DNA from 2 places in the Paraburkholderia sp. SIMBA_053 genome. Region 1 is predicted to be linked to the other one. Evidence: riboswitches for the same ligand, from Rfam matches in the RefSeq annotation. Region 1 holds a riboswitch; the other holds the start of a gene.
What was found. Region 1 has a riboswitch for thiamine pyrophosphate ahead of SB753_RS28130 (FAD-dependent oxidoreductase). Riboswitches for the same ligand answer to the same signal wherever they lie in the genome.

Region 1 (10,625 bases):
GCGCCGGCGGACAGAAGTCGATCGTCGAAACGCCGATGGCGCCGCCGCTCGTGTCCGCGCCGCTGAACGTCAACACGCAGGGCGCGATCTACCAGGCCGGCACGCTGATGGTGCTGTACGAGACGCCGCGCGCGCAGCACATCGGCGACGTGCTCACGATCCGCCTGTCGGAGTCATATAGCGGCAACAATAGTTCGACGGCGGCGGCCAGCCGTGCAAGCAGCATCACTGCGGATGCCGCCGATCATTCGACCGGAGCCGCCGCCCGTCTCGCAAGGCTCTTTAACGTCGGCTCCGCAAGCACCGAGTTCAAAGGGCAGGGTAGCCTGACCGACGCGAGCGGCATGACCGGGACGCTCGCCGTCACGGTGATCGGCACGATGCCCACGGGCAACCTGGTCGTGTCCGGTGAAAAAATCATTTCGATGAGCGGCAACCGTGACCGCCTGCGTCTGTCGGGCGTCATCAATCCTAAGGATATCGAAGCAGGTAACTACGTGGCTTCGAGCAAGGTCGCAAATGCACGGATCGAACAGGCGGGCGTGGGGATGCTCTCCGATGCGACAACCATGGGTTGGCTGCAGCGAATGTTTCTTAGCGTGCTGACTTTCTGAAGCGGGCGCGGCGCAACGCGGCGCGTTTTGTCCGCGCCGCCTTTCGGTTATGTCTGAGCCGTGCTTGAGTCCAATCTTGTGTCGCTGCGGCGCTTGCCGCGCTTACTGTGAAAGCGCAGTTGGGCCGCGCTCAGCCGCGCCGATCTCGCCGTCCGGGACGAACACGTAGCCGCGCCCCCACACCGTTTGCACATAGCGCGGCTCTGACGGGTCGACCTCGATCAGACGGCGCAAGCGCCAGATCGACACATCGAGGCTGCGGTTGCGATGCGCCTCGCTATTGCCGTGCAGTTTTTCGAGCAACTGCGCGCGCGTGAGCACTGTCATCGCGTGCGTGACGAACACTTTCAGCATTGCGAATTCGCTCGAACGCAGCGTGATGCGCTCGCCGTCGAGGCGCAGTTCGCGCGCCGGGAAATTGACTTCGAAGCGGCCGAAGCGATACGGCGCGCGCTGTTCCGGTGCGCTCGGCGCAACCGAACCGCGACGCCGTAGCACGGTGCGAATGCGCGCCACCAGTTCACTCGGTTCGAAGGGCTTGCCGAGATAATCGTCCGCGCCGAGTTCGAGACCGATCACGCGGTCGATCGGATCCGCGCGAGCAGTGAGAAGGATCACGGGAATATCGTCGCCCGCGACGCGCAACGCGCGCAGCGCGCTGATGCCGTCGAGCTCGGGCATCATGATGTCGAGCACGATCAGCGCCGGGCGCTCGTCCTGAAGCTTGCGCTGCAGCGCCATGCCATGCTCGAGCGTGGCGACCTTGAAGCCGCGCCCTTCCAGATACTGGCTGACGAGCTCACGTACGACGGGGTCGTCGTCGACGACCAGAATGGATTGGTTCATTCAGATCATCTTAGTGATCGGCGCGAGCGCAGCAAAGCGGTTGATGCTTTCCAAACCTTTCCTGAGTAAGACAAACAATGAGCGCGGTTCAATTGACCTGCGAAGTCTGAACTGTTTGCAGCGTCTGGCGGCTGAAGTCGGTCTGATCGACGACCATCTTGTCGATGAGGCCATTGAGCTTGGTCGATGCCGAAGAGAAACGGTCGGTGTTCAGGCCGCCCGTCTGATAGCGCGCGGTGACGAGGACGCGGCCGCTCTGCACGAGCGTCAAGTCGATGATCGACAGGTACTGGATCGACTCGTCGCTGAACGAACGGCGGCCATAGTCGATCGCGGCGTTGTAGACAAGGCGCGCCTCGCAGCCGGCGGGCGAAGTGCCGGGATTGTAGACATCCGAACGAATGCCGCGCCGATCCAGCGCGAGTTGCAGCGCCGGCACGAAGTCGCCCACCGACACCGTCTGATTCACTTCGATGCAGACATGTCGCACATCGGCGGGACGGCCGTTCACGAAGGTCGGCGACGAATAGTTGGCGGCAATCGCATAGCCGGCCTGGATCACGGAGCCGGTGGCGTCGGCTGCCTGGATCAGCGTCCATGCGCAGCCGTTCAGTCCCACTGTCAACGTGGTACAGGCGACGAGCTTTGCGCTCGGCCGCCGCAACCTGACCCAGGCCGCACGAGGGGCTCGCGTGAATGCGTTAGCGTTAGCGCGTGTGCCAGGCAGGAAGGTCATGAAGCAGAGCCAGGTGGCGATGAGCACAAACAACAGAGAGCGACCGTCTGCGCGAGACGCAGGAAGACGCGCATGGTCCCGACGCCTAGCGTGTGACGCGCAGACGCAATTCGTTCTGCCCTTGCACGCTCGCCGTCACGTTGACGCGTCGCTCGGCGGTCGTGACGACGAAGTGCTGGCGTGTCGGCGTATTGACGTCGTGCACGACGTTCGGAAAGCAGGCGGCGATGTCCGCGCCGATTTCTTCGAGCGGATCGTTGACCACTCCGTCGGCCTGCCAATGCGCGCGCCAGTGGCAGTCGTAAGCGTGCGCGTTGGAGCGGCAATCTTCCGCACTTGCGACGCCCGGCAGTTGTGCGGCCGGTTGCGTATGCAACTGCTTGAAATCGGACGCCTCGACGATGTGCTTGAGCGCAGGGCACACGTCAGCCGGCTCGTTCGGCGGCGTGGTTTGTGCTGCTTGCGCGGCGCTCGCGAGCAGCATGGCCGCGCCGAGAGCAAGTGCGAGGCGATGAGTGAAATGAGGAGAGCGGCGATCGAGTGACATGAGCGAAGAGTCCGTTAGCAGTGAATGACTGCGGGCCGCGGGGACGGCTCGCACGACTATCGTCGCTGTTGTCGGCTCTTTTCAAAGGGCGGAAAAGCTCGCCCGCTTCGCAAATGCTTTCGAACTGTTCTTTCGTGTTTCCGGATCTTGCCGTTTGTGCGGCCCGCGCGATGATTGCGTCGGTGGCGTCGGTGACTCGGCCCGGTAGTTCAACCCAGCGTCAAACCGCCGTCGACGTGAATCACCTGGCCGGTGATGTGACGCGCTTCGTCGGAAAGCAGAAAGGCAATCAGCGCCGCGACGTCGGCCGGCTCGGCGATGTGGCCAAGCGGCGTCGCCTCGGCCGCGTGCGTCCACACTGCGGCGTTATCGGGGCTCGGCCCGCGATCCTTGCGCGTATAGCCTGGCGCGACGCAGTTCACGGTCACGCCATGCGGCGCGAGTTCGGCGGCCGCGGTTTTCGCGAGCGATTCCAGCGCCGCCTTGGCGGCCGCTGTGGCGGCAAATGGCGCGTCGGCGCGATAACGGTGTGCGACAAATGAACTGAGCGCGACCACGCGTCCGCGCCTCGACGTTTCGAGTGCCGGCGTGGCGCGTTTCACAAGCGCTGCGAACGCGGCGGGCATCGCCGCGAAGGCCGCGCCCAGCGTGTCGGGATCGAGTGTCTGCAACGTTTGGCGCTGCGCGTGGCCTGCGTTGGCGACCAGTTGATCGAGCGCGCCAAAGGTTGCAAGCGTTTGATGCACCACATGTTCGGCTGCGCCTCGCTCGGCGAGGTCGCCGAAGACGGTGGCGCAGGCCGCGCCATTCGCGCTGCACTCGGCGGCAACTTGCGTGAGACGCTGACGCGATTCGTGATCGGCACCGCGTGCGTGCAACATCAGCGCAATGCGTGGAGCGTCGATCGCGGGCGGGGTCGTCGACGCGGCGCTTGTCTCCTGCTCGGCCATCCGCAGAGCCGAGAGCCGCCGGGCGAGCGCGGCCCCGATGCCCGACCCCGCGCCCGTGATCAGTACGACGCGCTCGAAAGCCGCGTTGCTGCCGCTCGTCGCACCGCTGCCGGAATTCATGCGGCGACCGCTTCGCTGGCACGCTCGACTTCGAGCGTCTCGTCATGGAACGCAGCAAGCGATTCGCGGTGCGCGACGCTGACAATCGCCGCCTTCGGCAGGCGCTCGGTGAAGAGGCGATACAGCCGCGCTTCGTTTTCGGCGTCGAGCGCGCTCGTCGCTTCATCGAGGAACAGGTAGTCTGGCTTGTGCAGCAGCACGCGTGCCGCGGCAAGGCGCTGTTGCTCGCCCGGCGACAACATGCGCGTCCAGTGCCCCGATTCCTGCAAACGGTCCGCGTACTGCGACAGATGGCAGGTGACGAGCGCCTCGCGGCATTCGTCGTCGGTATATGTGTCGGCTGCCGACGGATAGGTGAGCGCAGCCTTCAGCGTGCCGATCGGCATGTAGCTGACTTGCGGAATGAACATCATCCGCGCGTTGACCGGCGCGTCTATTGAGCCGTCGCCGAACGGCCAGAGGCCGGCGAGCGCGCGCATCAACGTGCTCTTGCCCGAGCCGGATGGGCCGCGCACGAGCCACCGTGAGCCGGGTTCGATCGCGATATCGCGGATGCGCGACAGCGGAGTGCCGTTGGGCAGCGCGAGCTTCAGGCGGTCGGTGGTGAGCGAGTCGGCGTCGACGAAATGCAGGTTGATGCCGCCGTGCGCGGTGGCCGGCGACACCGATTCCTTTAGACGCGGTGCATGCACGACCCGCTTGAATTCGCGCAACCGGTTCACGGTTGCGCGCCACTCGACGAGTGTCGAGTAACTGTTGATGAACCACGAGAACGAATCGCTGACGGTGCCGAACGCGCTCGAAATCTGCATCAGCACGCCGAACGTGAAGGCGCCCGCGAAGTAACGCGGCGCAGCCACGACGAGCGGGAAAATAATTGCGATTTGGCCATAGAAGCTCAGCACGAAAGTCAATCGCTTCGTGTACTTCATGACCTGCCACCAGTTGTCGCGAATCCGGCCGAACAGCGAATGCGCGTTTTTCTTCTCCGTGTCCATGCCGTTGTAGAACGCGATCTGCTCCGCGTTTTCGCGCAGACGGATCAGGCCGAAACGGAAATCCGCTTCGACTTTCTGTGCCTGATAGTTGATCGGCACGAGCGGGTGGCCGACTTTCTGGATCACGAGCGATCCGACCACCGCGTAAAGCGCGGCCGCCCAGACCATATAGCCGGGGATGTGCAGCGGAACGCCGCCGAGCGTGATGGTCAGCGCGCCGGCGAGCGACCACAGGATCGTGATGAACGACACCAGCGTGACGACCGTGGACAGCAGATCGAGCGTGAGCGACAGCGTGGTGGTGGCGAACGACTGAAGGTCGTCGCTGATCCGCTGGTCGGGGTTGTCGGCAAGACGGTCGCGCTCGATCCGGTAGAACGCGCTGTCGTGCAGCCACTCGTTCAGATAGCGCGTGGTGAGCCACTGACGCCAGCGGAACCCGAGCATCTGCCGCATGTAACGCCCGTAGACCGCGAGAATGATGTAGCCGAACGCGAGGCCCGAAAACACCATCAGCAAATGTGGGAAGTCGCGCACATTCTTGGTTTGCAGCGCGTTGTAGAAGTCGGCGCTCCAGCGGTTGAGCCGGACGTTGATCCACACGACCAGCAGATTCATCACGATGATCGCGAGAAGCAACGCCCACGCCGTCTTGCGTTCTTCCGACACCCAGTAGGGCTTGATCAGGCTCCAGGCGGAGACTTTCTCGTCTGGGGGCAGCGCGGGGCTGGCGGATGTATTCGTTGTCATGAGCGTCCTGAGGAGTGCTGTTCCATTCGGGCCGACCCACGCAGGCCGGCCCATTGCGAATATTTGTGCGTGTGCGGGTGGCGACACCCGGCAAGCACCACCGGTGCGATTGCCGATTCTGGCGCGAAGCCCTTAAGCGAAAATTAATGATTGGCGCGAGTTTTCCGGCGATCGCGCTGCGGGTGTTTCGCCTGCGTCGCCGCGACTTTGCGCCGCCAGGCCTCGCGTCATGCTGAATTCGCTGCGCCATCTCTGCTGGCATTGTGCCAGAGCGCCGCGCCGCCGATATGGGCGACGCCCAAGGCGGTGCCGGATCAAGGCGCGTGCGATGCCGCGCGCCGCTCGTTTGCGAGCGCCGCGCCTTTTATGGTCTAATGACCTTCGACGAAACAGGGGTGCTTCGCACTTGAGCGGCGTGATTTTCACGCTGCGGCAGCGAGGCTGAGAGAGACCCTTTGCACCCGATCCGGGTAATACCGGCGCGGGAAGTTTCCGGAAGCAACCAGTCTTCCATTCCCCGCCGGGCGGCGTTCTTCATTGAAGCACGCTATTGCCTGGCCGGCCTTGCCCGCCGGTTTCGTCCTGGGTACGCGCTTCTTTTTGGCCGTACGGAAAGGACTCGATGACCGCCTATTCTTCAGTTATGTTTCTTGCTCCTTGTCACGTCGCCGGCGGCGTGCACTGCGTTGCCATTGCGCGTTGCATTGGATCGGAGTGCGCACGATGAGCCGCTCTGCACAACCCGATTTCGCGGTGCTCGGCGGCGGCCTGTGCGGGCGTCTCGTCGCGTGGCGGCTCGCCGGGCAAGGGCATCGCGTCGCGCTCTATGAGCGCGGCGACGCAGCCGGTTCGCAAGCCGCCGCGTGGGTCGCCGCAGCGATGCTGGCGCCGCTCGCCGAAGCCGCGAGTGCCGAACTTCTGATCACGCGATTGGGCGCGACCTCGCTCGATACCTGGCCGCAAGTGCTGGCCGAACTGCCCGAACCGGTGTTCTTTCAGCGCAATGGCACGCTCGTCGTCTGGCATCACGCGGATCGCACCGAGGCGCCGTTGTTCGAACGACGCGTGCGTTCGAACGCGCCGGCCGAATTGCTGGACGGCGGCTTCGTCACGCTGGCCGGCGCGCAGCTCGGTGCGGCCGAGCCGGCGCTGGCGGGACGCTTTAGTCAGGGGTGGCTCCTGCCGCGCGAAGGCCAGCTCGATAACCGCCAGGTGCTTCGCGCGCTTGCGGCAGGGCTTGCGCAACGCGGCGTTCAGACTCACTGGAATACACCTGTTAGCGACGCTGCGCTGCCGCCCGCGCGCGTCACGATCGACTGCCGCGGCCTCGGCGCCAAACCCGTGCTGCCGACGCTGCGCGGCATTCGCGGTGAGGTCGCACGCGTGCATGCGCCAGGCATTAACCTGACGCGCCCGGTGCGGCTGCTGCATCCGCGTTATCCGCTCTACATTGCACCGAAGCAGGACGATCTCTACGTGATCGGCGCAACCGAGGTGGAAGGCGAGGACATGTCGCCCGTCAGCGTGCGTTCCGCACTGGAGCTTTTGAGCGCTGCGTTTTCCGTGCATCCGGGCTTTGGCGAGGCGCGCATTCTGGAGCTGAATTCGCAGTGCCGCCCGACTTTGCCCGATCATCGGCCGGCATTGCTGTGGGACGGCGCGCAGACGCTGCGGGTGAACGGCCTTTACCGGCACGGCTACATGATCGTGCCCGAAGTCGCCGACGAAGCCGTGCGCTTCGCGACGGCGCTGCTGGACGGGCGCATCGGCAACGCCGACGCGTTCGCGGACTGGCAGCGCGGCGCGCGCTGGAGCGAGCTTTTCCAGCACGATTGTGCGCGGGAGCCGGCATGAGCGCCGAACCGTGCCGCAGTACCGTCAGCACTTGTGCTTTAGCCATCGACTGAACCGTATTCGAACATCATGGACATTCACATCAACCAGAAGCCGCTGTCGCTGCCAGAAGGCGCGACTGTCGCCGATGCGCTCGCTGCTTACGGCGCGCGGCCGCCATTCGCCGTCGCGCTCAACGGCGATTTCGTCGCACGCACGCAGCACGCGGCGCGCGCGCTGCAACCGGGCGACAAGCTCGATGTCGTGCAACCCGTGGCCGGCGGCTAACGCCGTCACGCATTGCAGGAGACCAGGACATGCAAATGACTACCCCACAGGCCGCCGACGCGCTCACGCTGTACGGCCAACCCTTCGCGAGCCGCGTGCTGCTTGGCACGTCGCGTTACCCGTCGCTGCAATCGCTGTCGGATTCCATCGACGCCGCCCGGCCCGGCATGGTGACGGTCGCGCTGCGCCGGCAGATGAACGAAGGCGGCGCGGAAGCCGGCTTCTTCGACCTGCTCAAGCGCCATGGCGTGCCGCTATTGCCCAATACGGCAGGGTGCCTGACCGTCGGCGAGGCCGTGGCGACCGCGCACATGGCGCGTGAAATTTTCGAAACCGAGTGGATCAAGCTCGAACTGATCGGCGACGACTACACGTTGCAACCCGATCCCGTCGGCCTGATCGAAGCGGCCGCGAAGCTCGTCAAAGACGGCTTCAAGGTGCTGCCGTATTGCACCGAAGACCTCGTGATCGGCCGCCGTCTGCTGGATGCCGGTTGCGAAGCGCTGATGCCGTGGGGCGCGCCGATCGGCACTGGCAAGGGTGTCATCAATCCGTACGGCTTGCGCGTGCTGCGCGAGCGGTTGCCGGACGTGCCGCTCATTGTCGACGCCGGGCTTGGCGTGCCGTCGCATGCGGCGCAGGTGATGGAATGGGGCTTCGACGGGGTGCTGCTGAACACGGCCGTGTCGCAGGCCACGCATCCGGACGCGATGGCGCGCGCTTTCGCGCTGGGCGTCGAAGCGGGGCGCCAGGCGTTTCTCGCGGGACCGATGGCCGAGCGGGAGAGCGCCCACGCGAGCACGCCGGTGGTCGGCATGCCGTTCTGGCATCAGGACGGGAGCGCTGCATGACGCAAACATTGGCTCTGAAAGACCGCGACCTGTTCTGGCCGCCCGCCGATGAACTCACCGAGGCGACCGAGCGTATCCGCGCGCGTCTTGGCGACTGGCCGCCTACCCACGCGCCGTGGCGTATCTGCCTGACCGCGCCCGACGAGCCGAACGGCGGCGATCTGATCGTACTCACCGATGCCGCGCGGCACGGGGGGCAGATGGCGCACTGGCTGGTAAAGGGCGCGGCGGTCGTCGAAGCCGCCGAGAACAAGGCCACGCTGCACCTGGGCGGCGAGAAATATCGCCTTGAAGGGCATCTCGCGGAAGACTGGATTCCCGCGCTGGCCGCATTTCTGGATTGCGGTTTCGATCCGCACGACGCGTTGGTGCTGGCGCTCGCGTGGCGCGACGGCGACGAAGCCCGGACCAACGCGGCGGGCGACGCTTTCCCCTGCGATCTGGCCACTTTCCCTCGCCTCGCCGGTCTGCCGCAAGCGCCGGCCCAAGCCTTTCCGCGCTGCCCGGAGCGGCTCGGTCTCTATCCGGTTCTGCCGAGCGCGGAGTGGGTTGAAAGGGTGGTCGGCTTCGGCGTGAAAACGGTGCAGCTACGCCGGAAGTCCGCCCATCCCGCCGACGAACTTCAGCGCGAAATCGCGCGTTGCGTTGCTGCGGGGCGCCAGCACGACGCGCAGGTTTTCATCAACGACCACTGGCAGGCCGCGCTCGATGCAGGCGCTTACGGCGTCCATCTCGGCCAGGAAGATGTGCATACCGCGGATCTGTCGGCGATCGCCGCTGCGGGTGTACGTCTCGGACTTTCAACGCACGGTTTCTACGAAATTCTGAAGGCGCTGCATTTTCGTCCTAGTTACGTCGCGCTGGGCGCGGTGTTTCCGACCACGACCAAGGTGATGCCCACCGCGCCGCAGGGCCTCAAGCGCCTCGCCCGCTATGTCCGGCTGCTTGACGGCGTCGTGCCGCTGGTCGCGATCGGTGGGATTGACCTGCAGGTCCTGCCCGAGGTGCTCGCGACCGGCGTGGGGTGCGCCGCAGTGGTCCGCGCAGTCACAGAAGCCGCCGATCCCGCTGCCGCAGTTTCCGCACTGCAGCAAGGGTTTACGCGATAATCCCGATGAATCGTTAAGGGACAGGGCACCTCACGGCAACTTTTGCATGATGGCCCTATAATTCGGCCTTCCGTGTAAAAGGACTGTCAGTCAGTGTCTTCCCCCTCCGAGACCTTACTCGAGCTGCGCAATGTCGACTTCGGTTACGGCGACCGGCTCGTCCTGTCGAACCTGAACCTGCGCTTCAAGCGTGGTCAGGTCGTCGCGGTCATGGGCGGCTCGGGTTGCGGCAAGACCACGGTGCTGCGGCTGATCGGCGGTCTGGTGCGCGCGCAGCGTGGCGAGATCCTGTTCGACGGCCAGAACGTCGGCGCGCAGACGCGCGAGGGCCTGTACGCGTTGCGCCGCAAGATGGGTATGTTGTTCCAGTTCGGCGCGCTGTTTACAGACATGTCGGTGTTCGAGAACGTCGCGTTTGCGCTGCGTGAGCACACGGAGCTTCCCGAGGAATTGATTCGCGACCTCGTGCTGATGAAGCTCAACGCAGTCGGCCTGCGCGGCGCGCGCGATCTGCTGCCCTCGGAGATTTCGGGCGGCATGGCACGGCGCGTGGCGCTCGCGCGCGCCATCGCCCTCGACCCCGAACTGATGATGTACGACGAGCCGTTCGCCGGCCTCGATCCGATCTCGCTCGGCATCACGGCGAACCTCATCCGGGCGCTCAATCAGGCGCTCGGCGCGACTTCTATTCTGGTGACGCACGACGTGCCGGAATCGTTCGCGATCGCCGATTACGTTTATTTCCTGGCCAACGGCGGCGTCCATGCCGAGGGCACACCTGCACAACTGCGTGCGTCCACGGACCCGACGGTGCGGCAGTTTATCGACGGCGCGCCAGACGGCCCGTTCAAATTTCACTATCCGAGCAAGACGCCGCTGGCGGCGGATTTCGGCGTCGGCGGAGGTCAGTCATGATCGGTTCACTGATCAGCTCGGTCGGCCGCTCGGTGCTCGACGGCCTCGGCACGGCCGGCTATGCGACG
Region 2 (10,625 bases), on a different contig from region 1:
GATGCCGACGCGCAGCGCCATCAGCGGCGCGACGCCAAAGTCGGTTACGCCGACGCGAATAAACAGGAACGACGCGCCCCACAGGGCCGCGAGGATCAGCAACTGGACGATATTTTTGGCATTCATTGTGATGGCGTCGCGCGCGGTTGAGTCGAGACGCCTGCGCATCGTATCAGCGCGAGAAGACGAAACGTTTCAGCGTGGAATGAAATGGCAAGATTCGGGAGAGGGCGTCTGACACACGTGATCGTAAGCGTGGCGGGAAGCCGCGCAAAGCGAGCAATTCTCACGCTGATGTGAGAAAAATTGCGATTTCACGACGCGAGAGAGAGGCGCGGGCGCGCCGAGCCAGCGCGCCCGCCACGCCAACGCTTGTTCAGTGCGGAATCATCCCCTGAAGGACATTCTGCTGGAGCCAAACCAGAATGCCGAGCAGCACGGTCAACAGAATCGAATGCTTGAACGTCTTGGCGAATACCACGCCTTCCTTGCCTTTGAGGTCCGTCGTTGCCACGCCTGTCGAGATATTTTGCGGCGAGATCATCTTGCCCATCACGCCGCCCGAGGAGTTCGTCGCCGCCATCAGAACGGGGTTCAGGTTCAACTGATTGGCCGCAACCACTTGCAGGTTGCCGAACAGCGCATTGCCCGACGTGTCGCTGCCGGACAGGAACACCGCGACCCAGCCGAGGAACGCCGACACCAGCGGAAAGAACGGTCCGACCGACGCGACCCCGAGCCCGAGCGTGTACGTGAGCCCCGAGTAGTTCATCAGATAGGCGAGCCCGACGATGGTCGCGACTGTGAGAATCGCGATGCGCGTCTGCACCCACGTATCGACGATCGCCGCGCCGAAATCTCGCGCGCTGAGTCCGACCACCAGACTCGTGATGATCGCGGCGACCAGAATCGCCGTGCCGGTGGCGAGCGGCTGGAAGTCCCAGATCGCGCCGTACGGTGTGTTGTACAAGGTGATGAACACCGCCTTATCGAGGCCTGGCCAAGGCACTTTGACGTCGCCGATCAAAAAGATTTTCGCCACGGTCCAGACGATCACGACCACGGACACGATGATCCACGGATACCAGCCCTGGCTGCCGCCGATCTTGCCGCGCACTTCGCCGACGCGGTCGATATTGACCGCGAACGCGGGATCGACGGCCGGTTTCCACACGCGCAGAAACGCGATCGTGACGACGAGCGACACCATCGACGACAACACGTCGGTCAGACTGTAATTGACGTAGTTCGACGCGACGAACTGCGTGAGCGCGAAACTGGCGCCTGAAACCAGCAGCACCGGCCAGACGCGCACCATGTTGCGAAAGCCGGCATAGACGGCGATCACGTAGAACGGCAACAGCAAGGCGAAGAACGGCAACTGGCGGCCGACCATTTTTGCGAGCGAATCGGCGGGCAGATGCGTGACTGCGCCGAGCACCGTGATCGGCACGCCGAGCGCGCCGAATGCCACGGGCGCCGTGTTGAAAATCAGCGTGAAGGTGAGTGCTTCGAGCGTCGGAAAACCGAGCAGGATCAGCAGCGAACTCGTGATCGCGACCGGCGTGCCGAAGCCCGAAATTCCCTCCAGCAACGCGCCGAACGAAAAGCCCACCACGACCAGCACGACGCGCCGGTCGTTCGGCAGGTTGTCGATCATCCACATGCGAAAGGCCGCGAAGCGGCCGGAGCGTTGTGCGATGTTGTATAGCAGGATCGCGGTGAACACGATCCACATGACCGGCCAGCACGCGAACACGACGCCAGCGGCGACGGAGTCCAGCGCGAGCCTCACTGGAAACTGCCACACGGCAATCGCGACGACGAGGCCGACGATCAGCCCCGCGAGCGACGCCTGCCATGCAGGCCGGCGCGCCCAGCCGAGCAGCAACAGCACGACGATGATCGGCAATGCCGCGACTAGGAACGACGGAAGCAGGGAATTGCCGACTGGAGTGAGTAGTTGATGAAACATCACGTCTCCTTCGTTGTTGTTCGAAATCGACGCGTGACTGCGAATGACGGGACGCGTCGCTCCTGCAGGACGGATGAGCGCCGCCCGCGCAGAAAACCACCGGTCGGCTCGCTTTTAAACGGTTACTGTGTGCGGCTTAACCAAGCATAGAGCCCGAGGCTCTCACGTCAAGAAGGGAAACTACGGGAGCAATCGGAAGCTTGTCGCCCTGATTCTTGCCGGCGGCGCGCGCCGGCAAGAATCACTTCGCTCAACCTGAAGTCGTTCAATGATGGTAGCCGTGCCCATGGCCATGTCCGCCCGACCACCAGCCGAAGCCGATCGACACAGACGGACCGTACCAGCCAGGATAGCCGTAGCCGTACCAGGGCGGATAAACCGGCGGCGGATAATACGCGGGGTAAGCGGGCGCAACGTACACCGGCGGTTGCGCGACCACATAGGTGGCAGGGGGGTACGACGAGCCTGGCTGCTGCTCGACCTGTTGCCCCTGTTGCCCTTGCATTGGTTGCTGCCCGGCCTGCGGATCGGTGCCCGTGCCGCCCACCGTGCCCACCGGCACTTCTCGCTGTGCCGCGCTGGCTGGGACGGTCGCGTAATACGCAGGGTAGTAGCCCGGATAGTAACCGTATGGGTAATAGCAGCCCGACAGCACCACTGCGCCCGCGGCGCCGCAGAGCGCGAGCCGGACGCGGCCGATGCAACCGCTGGTAGAAATACGTTGGCGCGTGCGGAGCCGCGACAGCATGTGAACGGGATGAGAAGAGTCAATCAGGCGGGACTTCATGACGAGCTCCGGTATGCAAACTACTTGCGAGCGACGCAGCCGACGCCTTCGTCGGTACGTCATTGCACGAGCTTACGCTCACGCGGCGCAAAGAGGATTGCAAAACCGTAACGGCGTATTTCGCCTCGTTTTACGGCATTTCCCGGCGCACGTCTTGTCAGCGGAAAGCGAGCAGGGCATTGCACCCGGGCTCGCGTTTCACCGCTGAGGAGTAACGAAGCTTACTTGCCGACCTGATTACCAATCACGCCGCCCACGGCCGCGCCGCCGAGCGTGGAAAGCGCACTGCCTCCAATGACCGCACCGGCGGCACCGCCGACGCCCGCGCCGATTGCGGTATCCCGTTGCCGCGTACTCATTCCCTCGCAGGCCGAAAGACTCGCGACAACCGCGACGATCATCGCGAGCGAACCCAATTTACGAATCGATTTCATGATGCTCACTCCCTTTGTTGTGATTGGAAGCCGCCTGTCGTATTGCGTTCCTGAATTGATCTTATCGCTGTGGACAGTTTCCAGATGTATGAGGTTGTCAGCAGACTGACGGTTTCGTAATCAAATGTTTCCCAACGCGTAGCAGGAGCCGTACCTGAACAGCAGGCGAAAAAAAGCCCGCCAATGGCGGGCTTTGTGTTGCTAGACGTTGCGCGCGCATCGAAATGCGCGCGCGGCTGTCACCGGTGCGAGAACCGCGTGGCTTTTACTGCCGCTGATAGATCTCGGCGCCTTTCTTCATGAACTCGATGGATTTCACTTCCATGCCTTTTTTCAGCGCCTCGTCGTCGGTGACGCCCTGTTGCGCCGCGAATTCGCGCACGTCCTGCGTGATCTTCATCGAGCAGAAATGCGGGCCGCACATCGAGCAGAAATGCGCGACCTTTGCGGAATCCTTCGGCAGCGTTTCGTCGTGGAATTCGCGTGCCTTATCCGGATCGAGACCGAGGTTGAACTGATCTTCCCAACGGAATTCGAAGCGCGCCTTGCTCAATGCATTGTCACGCACCTGCGCGCCCGGATGGCCCTTCGCCAGATCGGCGGCGTGCGCGGCGAGCTTGTACGTGATGATGCCGGTCTTCACGTCGTCCTTGTTCGGCAAGCCCAGGTGTTCCTTCGGCGTCACGTAGCAGAGCATGGCGGTGCCGAACCAGCCGATCATTGCCGCGCCGATGCCCGACGTGATGTGATCGTAACCGGGAGCGATGTCGGTGGTGAGCGGCCCGAGCGTGTAGAACGGCGCTTCGTCACACCATTCGAGTTGCAGGTCCATGTTCTCCTTGATCAACTGCATCGGCACGTGGCCGGGGCCTTCGATCATCGTCTGCACGTCGTGCTTCCATGCGATCTGCGTAAGCTCGCCGAGCGTCTTCAATTCGCCGAGTTGCGCTTCGTCGTTCGCGTCGTAAATCGAGCCGGGACGCAGGCCGTCGCCGAGCGAGAAGGCCACGTCATACGCCTTCATGATTTCGCAGATGTCTTCGAAATGCTCGTACAGGAAGCTTTCCTTGTGATGCGCGAGGCACCACTTCGCCATGATCGAACCGCCGCGCGACACGATACCGGTCATGCGCTTGGCGGTTAGCGGCACATACTGCAAACGCACGCCCGCATGAATCGTGAAGTAATCGACGCCTTGCTCGGCCTGTTCGATCAGCGTGTCGCGGAAGATCTCCCACGTAAGGTCCTCGGCCTTGCCGTTGACCTTTTCGAGCGCCTGATAGATCGGCACCGTGCCGATCGGCACCGGCGAATTGCGGATGATCCACTCGCGCGTTTCGTGAATGTGTTTGCCGGTCGACAGATCCATCACCGTGTCGCCGCCCCAGCGGATGGCCCACGTCATCTTGTCGACTTCCTCGCCGATCGAAGATGTCACCGCCGAGTTGCCGATGTTCGCATTCACCTTCACGAGGAAGTTGCGGCCGATGATCATCGGCTCGCTTTCCGGGTGATTGATGTTGTTCGGGATGATCGCGCGGCCGCGCGCAACTTCGTCGCGCACGAATTCCGGCGTGATTTCGGTGAGGCCGTTCGGACCAAACGCGCTCGCACCGAACGCCTGGCCCGGATGCTGACGGCCCATCATGGCGGCGAGCTTTTCGCCGTTCGGACCGCTTGTCTTCAGCGTCTCGAGATATTCCGCGCGGCGCTGGTTCTCGCGAATCGCGATGTACTCCATTTCCGGCGTAATGATGCCTTTGCGCGCGTAGTGCATCTGCGACACGTTCTTGCCGGGCATCGCACGGCGCGGCGTGCGATGCAGGCCTTGAAAGCGCAATTCGGCGGTCGCGGGATCGGCGGCGCGCTCGCGGCCGTAGTCGCTCGTGAGGCCGGAGAGCGGTTCCGTATCGCCGCGTTCTTCGATCCAGCGCTGACGCAGCGCGGGCAAGCCGGCGCGGATGTCGATCTTCGCTTCGGGATCGGAGTAGGGACCCGACGTATCGTAGACGTAGACGGGCGGATTCTTTTCACCGCCGAAGCTGTCTGGCGTGTCTGATTGCGTGATTTCGCGCATCGGCACGCGGATGTCGGGGCGCGAGCCGGTCACGTAGACCTTGCGGGAATTCGGCAGCGGCGCGACGGCGGCTTCGTCGACGTGGGCGTCGGCGGAAAGAAACTTCGGGTTGGCGTTCATGCGTGTTCTCCGTCAAAGCAATGTGGGCCGCTAAGCAGGAGACGAGACGGAAGTAGTCGGAATTCGCGAGAGATGAGGCACAAGGGCTGGAGTGCGAAATCCGTACGCTTCCCTGCGCTGGCATTATCCAGATCAGGTTCAAAGGGTATTTCTCACCCACGTGGCACGGACCTCCAACTCCCGTGCATCGCAGGACCCCCGCGTTAGCAGCGCACACGATACACCGGGCGGGCGCCGCTTGGCAACCCGTCTGCAATGCTGTGTGCGATCGGTATGTGCGTCGTGCGCGAAGCGCAGCGCCCTTGCGGGCCGGGGCTATATGCGGGAGCGAAAGCGCAAGACGTCGCATCGCGTCGCAGCCCGCCGATCCGCTATTTGCGCACTATCCTTGTATTGACGGGCGTGCCGCGTATGACGCGCTGCAGCACTTATGCCACGCGGCCTGTTTGCTTACAGCGTGAAATCGTCCGAGGCTTCGGGCTGGTACAGGATCTTTTCGAGCTTCAGCACCTTTTCGGCACCGCTTGGCGGCACGAAGCGGATCTGCTCGCCGCGTTTCGCGCCGAGAAGCGCAAGGCCGACTGGCGAGAACACATTCAGGCGGCCATGCGCGAAGTCGGCGTCGGGCGGATAGACGACGGTCCAGGTCATGTGCTCACCGCTGCTTTCGTCGACGAGCGTCGCCTGCGAGTTCATCGTGACCACGTTGGCCGGAATCTCGCGCGAATCGACGATAACCGCGCGCTCCAGTACGTCGTCGAGCATGTCGTGCAAACGTGCGTCCGCGCCGGGTGCAGCGGCGTGCTTCTCAAGACGGGCGACGTCGAGTTCGGTGAGGTAACACTGCTTGGTCCTTCTGGTCGTTTTCACGGCGGCTACTCCAATTCGATCTGCAATATGGCTGCAATCTGTGTGAGGAAACATCATGCGGATGTGATCGGCCCGGCGCCCCGAAAGTCCCCTTGGGGACGACGCGGCTTCAGGCAAGGAAGCGAGCTGCGTCAGGTGGGGCGCCGGGCGGCGAGAAGCGGAAGCGTTTCTGGCGGAAGCGTTCGCGACGGCTCCTCGGCGGAATGCGGCGCGAACTGCACGCGCGCGCATCCACTTGCGCGGCGGGGGCGCAAGCGAATGTGGGCGCGTGAAGTCGGAGAACGCATTGAAGGGCCGGCAGTTGTCGAGTGGAGATGGGCGACGCGCCGCTTGTAGCTGACGATGACTGTGACGACAGCGAGCGGCGCAGTGATTAAGGGCATGTTAGCACGGCGTCTTTCAACGACCTTCGCGAACATTTCGCCGCTGTAAGTCGGGCCGCGCCAAACGGTGATGCGATGAACACGCGTGCAAACGTCAGGCAAAAAAATTTGCGGGGGACTGTCATAACCTGCTGCGCGCATCGACAAACGTGCAGATCCCGATAGGAGCAGGTCATGCAATCAATCGTTATGCGCCGCGCACGCCGACCGTTCGTTCGAGCCGTTGCAGTCTTCAGTGCAATAGCCATGTTGTCCGCAAGCGGTCTGGCAAATGCAGCCGGCGCGATGTGCAGCGCGCGTAGTCCAGCGCATCGCGTTGCACTCGTCGAGTTGTACAGCAGCGAAGGGTGCAATAGCTGTCCGCCCGCCGACCAGTGGCTCAGCCAATGGAAGCACAGCGGTTCGACGCAAAGCATCGTGCCTCTGGCGCTGCACGTCGACTACTGGAACAGCCTCGGTTGGACGGATCGCTTCTCGCAGCACCGCTTCACGGAACGTCAGCAGACGCTCACCGATCTTGCGGGCGGCCACACCATCTACACGCCTGAAGTTTTCGTGGCGGGGCGCGAGTTGCGAAGCTGGTCGCAACGCGACAGTTTCGAAGGTCGCGTGGGCAAGCTCGTGGCTGAGCCGGCACGAGCGAATGTCGCCCTCGAACTGAAGCCGCAGACGGGCGGCGCATTCAACGTCGCAGCGCGCTTTGACAGCAAGGCTGCCGATACCGCCGGGCCGCTCGATGCCTACGTCGCGGTGTATGAAAACTCGCTGAGCTCGCAGGTCGGCGCCGGCGAAAACCGCGGCGCGACATTGCATCACGAACGAGTGGTGCGGCAATGGATCGGGCCGGTGCCGCTCGTCGGCGGCAATGCGCAGATTACTCGCGACATTCGTTTCGACGATGCCGATACCAATGCCGATACCAACAGGAACGCAAACGCGTCGACCGACAGATTCGGCGTAGTTGCTTTTGTCCAGAACGCAGCAACCGGCGACGTGCTGCAGGTGGCCGAACTGGCTGCCTGCCATTGAGCTCGCGTCAATCAACGGAGATTCCCATGGCAACGCCTCATGTTGTTCGCGACAGCGCACCGCCTGCCGCGCCCTCCAGCGGCGTGATACATCCGGTATGGGTGCGCATCACGCATTGGCTCAACGCACTCGCGGCGATCGTCATGATGCTGTCGGGATGGCGCATTTACGACGCGTCGCCGGTCTTTCCCGCGTTCCGTTTTCCGACGGAAATCACGCTCGGCGGTTGGCTCGGCGGCGCATTGCAATGGCATTTCGCAGCGATGTGGCTGCTGGTTTTCAACGGCCTCGCGTATCTCGCGCTGAACCTTGCGACCGGACGTTTCTTCCGCAAGTTCTTGCCGGTCTCGCCGCGCGCGGTGTTGCACGATTTCATCGCCGCGTTGACCGGCAAGCTGTCGCACGCGGACTTGCGGGTCTACAACGCGGTGCAGAAATTCGCCTACCTGTTCGTCGTCCTCGATCTGCTCGTGCTGGTGCTGTCTGGGCTCGCGATCTGGAAGTCGGTGCAGTTCCCGCTGCTGCGCGAGTTGATGGGCGGCTACGACAACGCCCGCATCGTCCACTTCTGCGCGATGGCGCTGATGGCCGCGTTCATCGTCGTTCATCTGGCGATGGTTGCGCTCGTGCCTCGCTCGCTGCTTGCCATGTTGCGCGGTCGATAAATGCTTCGCGCGAATGTTACGGATACCGAATCATGAACAAGCTCATTAAAAACGCTGCGACGAATGTCGCTGGCAAACTGGACCGCGAGTCGATCCTGATCGACGTCAGGCGCGAGCTTTCGATGCCGTCGCGGCGTCTCTTCGGCAAGCAGCTACTGTCGCTTGGCGGTTTGTCGATGCTGACCGGCTGCTCGCTGACCGACGACGAATCGGTCAACAAGTTTCTCACTGCCGTCTCGCGCCTGAACGATCGCGCGCAAGCCGCGCTGTTCGATCCGAGACAGCTGGCGCCGACTTACACCGAAGCGCAGATCACGCGGCCGTTTCCATTCAATGCCTACTACGGTGTCGACGAGGTGCCGCAGGTCGACGCTTCCGGCTACAAGCTGAAAATCAGCGGCCTCGTGACCGGCCAGCGCGTCTGGAGCTTGCCGGAGTTGTACGCGCTGCCGCACGCGGAGCAGATCACACGGCATATCTGCGTGGAAGGGTGGAGCGCGATAGGTCGTTGGGGCGGCACGCCGTTCGGCGATTTTCTGCGTCGCATCGGCGCGGACACGAGTGCGAAGTACGTCGGCTTCAAATGCGCGGACGACTACTACGAAAGCATCGACATGCCCACCGCGCTGCACCCGCAGACGCTGCTCACGTTTTCGTACGACGGCGAGCGCCTGCCCGCGAAATACGGCTTCCCGATGAAGCTGCGCATGCCGACCAAGCTCGGCTACAAGAACCCGAAGCACATCGTCGAGATGTTCGTCACCAACACGTATCCTGGCGGCTATTGGGTCGACCAGGGCTACAACTGGTTCGGAGGCTCCTGACGCGCGCGGGTCGCCGCATGCGCCGCGCGCATGCGCGACCCCGGGCGGCAGAAGCTTCGGAAATACGCCGGCTACGGCCGGTTCGATTGATCCACAACAAACGGAGTTATCCCATGAAGAAATTTGCAATCGCAGCAGTGGCCGTCACCTTTCTGATGAGCGGCGGCGCCGCATTCGCGCAGGCAAGCGGCGCGATGTCCAACGATTCGATGTCGCATGATTCGATGTCGAAAGATTCCATGTCCAAGGACGGCATGTCGAAAGACCACATGAAGAAGGACACAATGAAGCACGACAAGATGAAAAAAGGCGACGCAATGGGCATGAAACACGACGCGTCGGGCGCGATGAGCAACTAGGCGGGCCGCCATAGCCGCTTATTTTGCGTGCCCGGTGCGGCTTGCGCCGCCCGGGTGGTTCCGATGCACGTTGCATGAAGCGGCGCTTGGCGCTCAAATCCAGACAGAAAGCCGGGGTGCGGTTACGCCCCGGCTTTTTGTTGCATGCGCACCAAAAGTTACGATTCTTTCGCATGGCGCGGTGGGCGCTTACTGCATAATGCGATGCGCGCCACGAATTCGGCGCGTGTCAGCCGCGAATCCGCCAGAGCCACCGCTCGACCGGCGCGGCGTTGCATGTCCCGTCTGGCTTTCTCTGTTAGCCAACCTTCGTACTTCGCTCCACCACCATGTCTGCCAGCCTCGCCCGCCTGACCGCATCGCCGATGCGGTGTCCGCCGTCCCCCCAGCGGGCGCCTCGAACGGCATGGGCGGGTTGAAACGATGTCGCTGGAACTTCCAAGCCGGTTTTCTCGTGGTTTCCCGATCCGTCTGCCGCAGTCGCGCAACGGGCAGATCGCGCTCGCGCTCGGCGTCGTTTATGTGGTGTGGGGCTCGACCTATCTTGCAGTCCATGTTGCGCTAGGCTCGTTTCCGCCGTTGCTGATGTCCGGCCTGCGCAATCTTTTCGCGGGCGTCGGGCTGTTCGTTTTCGCGGCTCGCCGCAATCCGGTTTGGCCGAGCGCGGCGGAGATCCGCAACGCCGGCCTCGTCGGTACGATGCTGGTCGGGCTGTCGAGCGGCATGCTGGCGTACGGCATGCGCACGGTCGGCACGGGCACAGCCGCGGTAATGGTCGCGACCGTGCCGCTCTTTGCGACGGTGATCGCTGCCGTGGCGGGACGCAAGATCGGCAAAGGCGAGTGGTTCGCGGTCGGGCTCGGGCTGGTCGGTATCGCGATCCTGAGCCATGGCGACAGTGCGCCCGGTTCGGCGGGCGGCAGTCTCGCGATTCTATGCGGGGCGCTCTTCTGGGCGGGCGGCGCGCATCTCGCGGGGCGTCTTAAGCTGCCGTCGGACCTGTTTTTGTCCACGTCGCTGCAGATCGGCCTTGGCGGCGCAATGTCGACCATGGTCGCCTGGGTTTCGGGCGAGCGCATGCTCGAAGTGCATTTCCTCCCGC

Region 2: linked by a shared signal. The riboswitch ahead of thiC (phosphomethylpyrimidine synthase ThiC) and the one ahead of SB753_RS28130 (FAD-dependent oxidoreductase) in region 1 are both predicted to bind thiamine pyrophosphate.

Annotation. Positions count from the first base shown of each region.
Region 1 covers NZ_JAWRXU010000013.1:69,009-79,633, reverse strand. The annotation lists gene SB753_RS28160 (flagellar basal body L-ring protein FlgH) at 1-614, shown strand, start outside; gene SB753_RS28155 (response regulator) at 717-1,460, opposite strand; gene SB753_RS28150 (hypothetical protein) at 1,549-2,196, opposite strand; gene SB753_RS28145 (hypothetical protein) at 2,282-2,743, opposite strand; gene SB753_RS28140 (SDR family NAD(P)-dependent oxidoreductase) at 2,953-3,813, opposite strand; gene SB753_RS28135 (ABC transporter ATP-binding protein/permease) at 3,810-5,561, opposite strand; TPP riboswitch at 5,943-6,066, shown strand; gene SB753_RS28130 (FAD-dependent oxidoreductase) at 6,285-7,415, shown strand; gene thiS (sulfur carrier protein ThiS) at 7,485-7,682, shown strand; gene SB753_RS28120 (thiazole synthase) at 7,718-8,533, shown strand; gene thiE (thiamine phosphate synthase) at 8,530-9,642, shown strand; gene SB753_RS28110 (ABC transporter ATP-binding protein) at 9,736-10,557, shown strand; gene mlaE (lipid asymmetry maintenance ABC transporter permease subunit MlaE) at 10,566-10,625, shown strand, end outside.
Region 2 covers NZ_JAWRXU010000002.1:173,517-184,141, forward strand. The annotation lists gene SB753_RS07340 (DMT family transporter) at 1-126, opposite strand, end outside; gene SB753_RS07345 (L-lactate permease) at 377-1,975, opposite strand; gene SB753_RS07350 (hypothetical protein) at 2,241-2,762, opposite strand; gene SB753_RS07355 (glycine zipper 2TM domain-containing protein) at 2,984-3,196, opposite strand; gene thiC (phosphomethylpyrimidine synthase ThiC) at 3,462-5,393, opposite strand; TPP riboswitch at 5,485-5,603, opposite strand; gene SB753_RS07365 (GreA/GreB family elongation factor) at 5,844-6,263, opposite strand; gene SB753_RS07370 (DUF1223 domain-containing protein) at 6,821-7,675, shown strand; gene SB753_RS07375 (cytochrome b/b6 domain-containing protein) at 7,702-8,340, shown strand; gene SB753_RS07380 (molybdopterin-dependent oxidoreductase) at 8,373-9,164, shown strand; gene SB753_RS07385 (pentapeptide MXKDX repeat protein) at 9,278-9,523, shown strand; gene SB753_RS07390 (EamA family transporter) at 9,947-10,625, shown strand, end outside.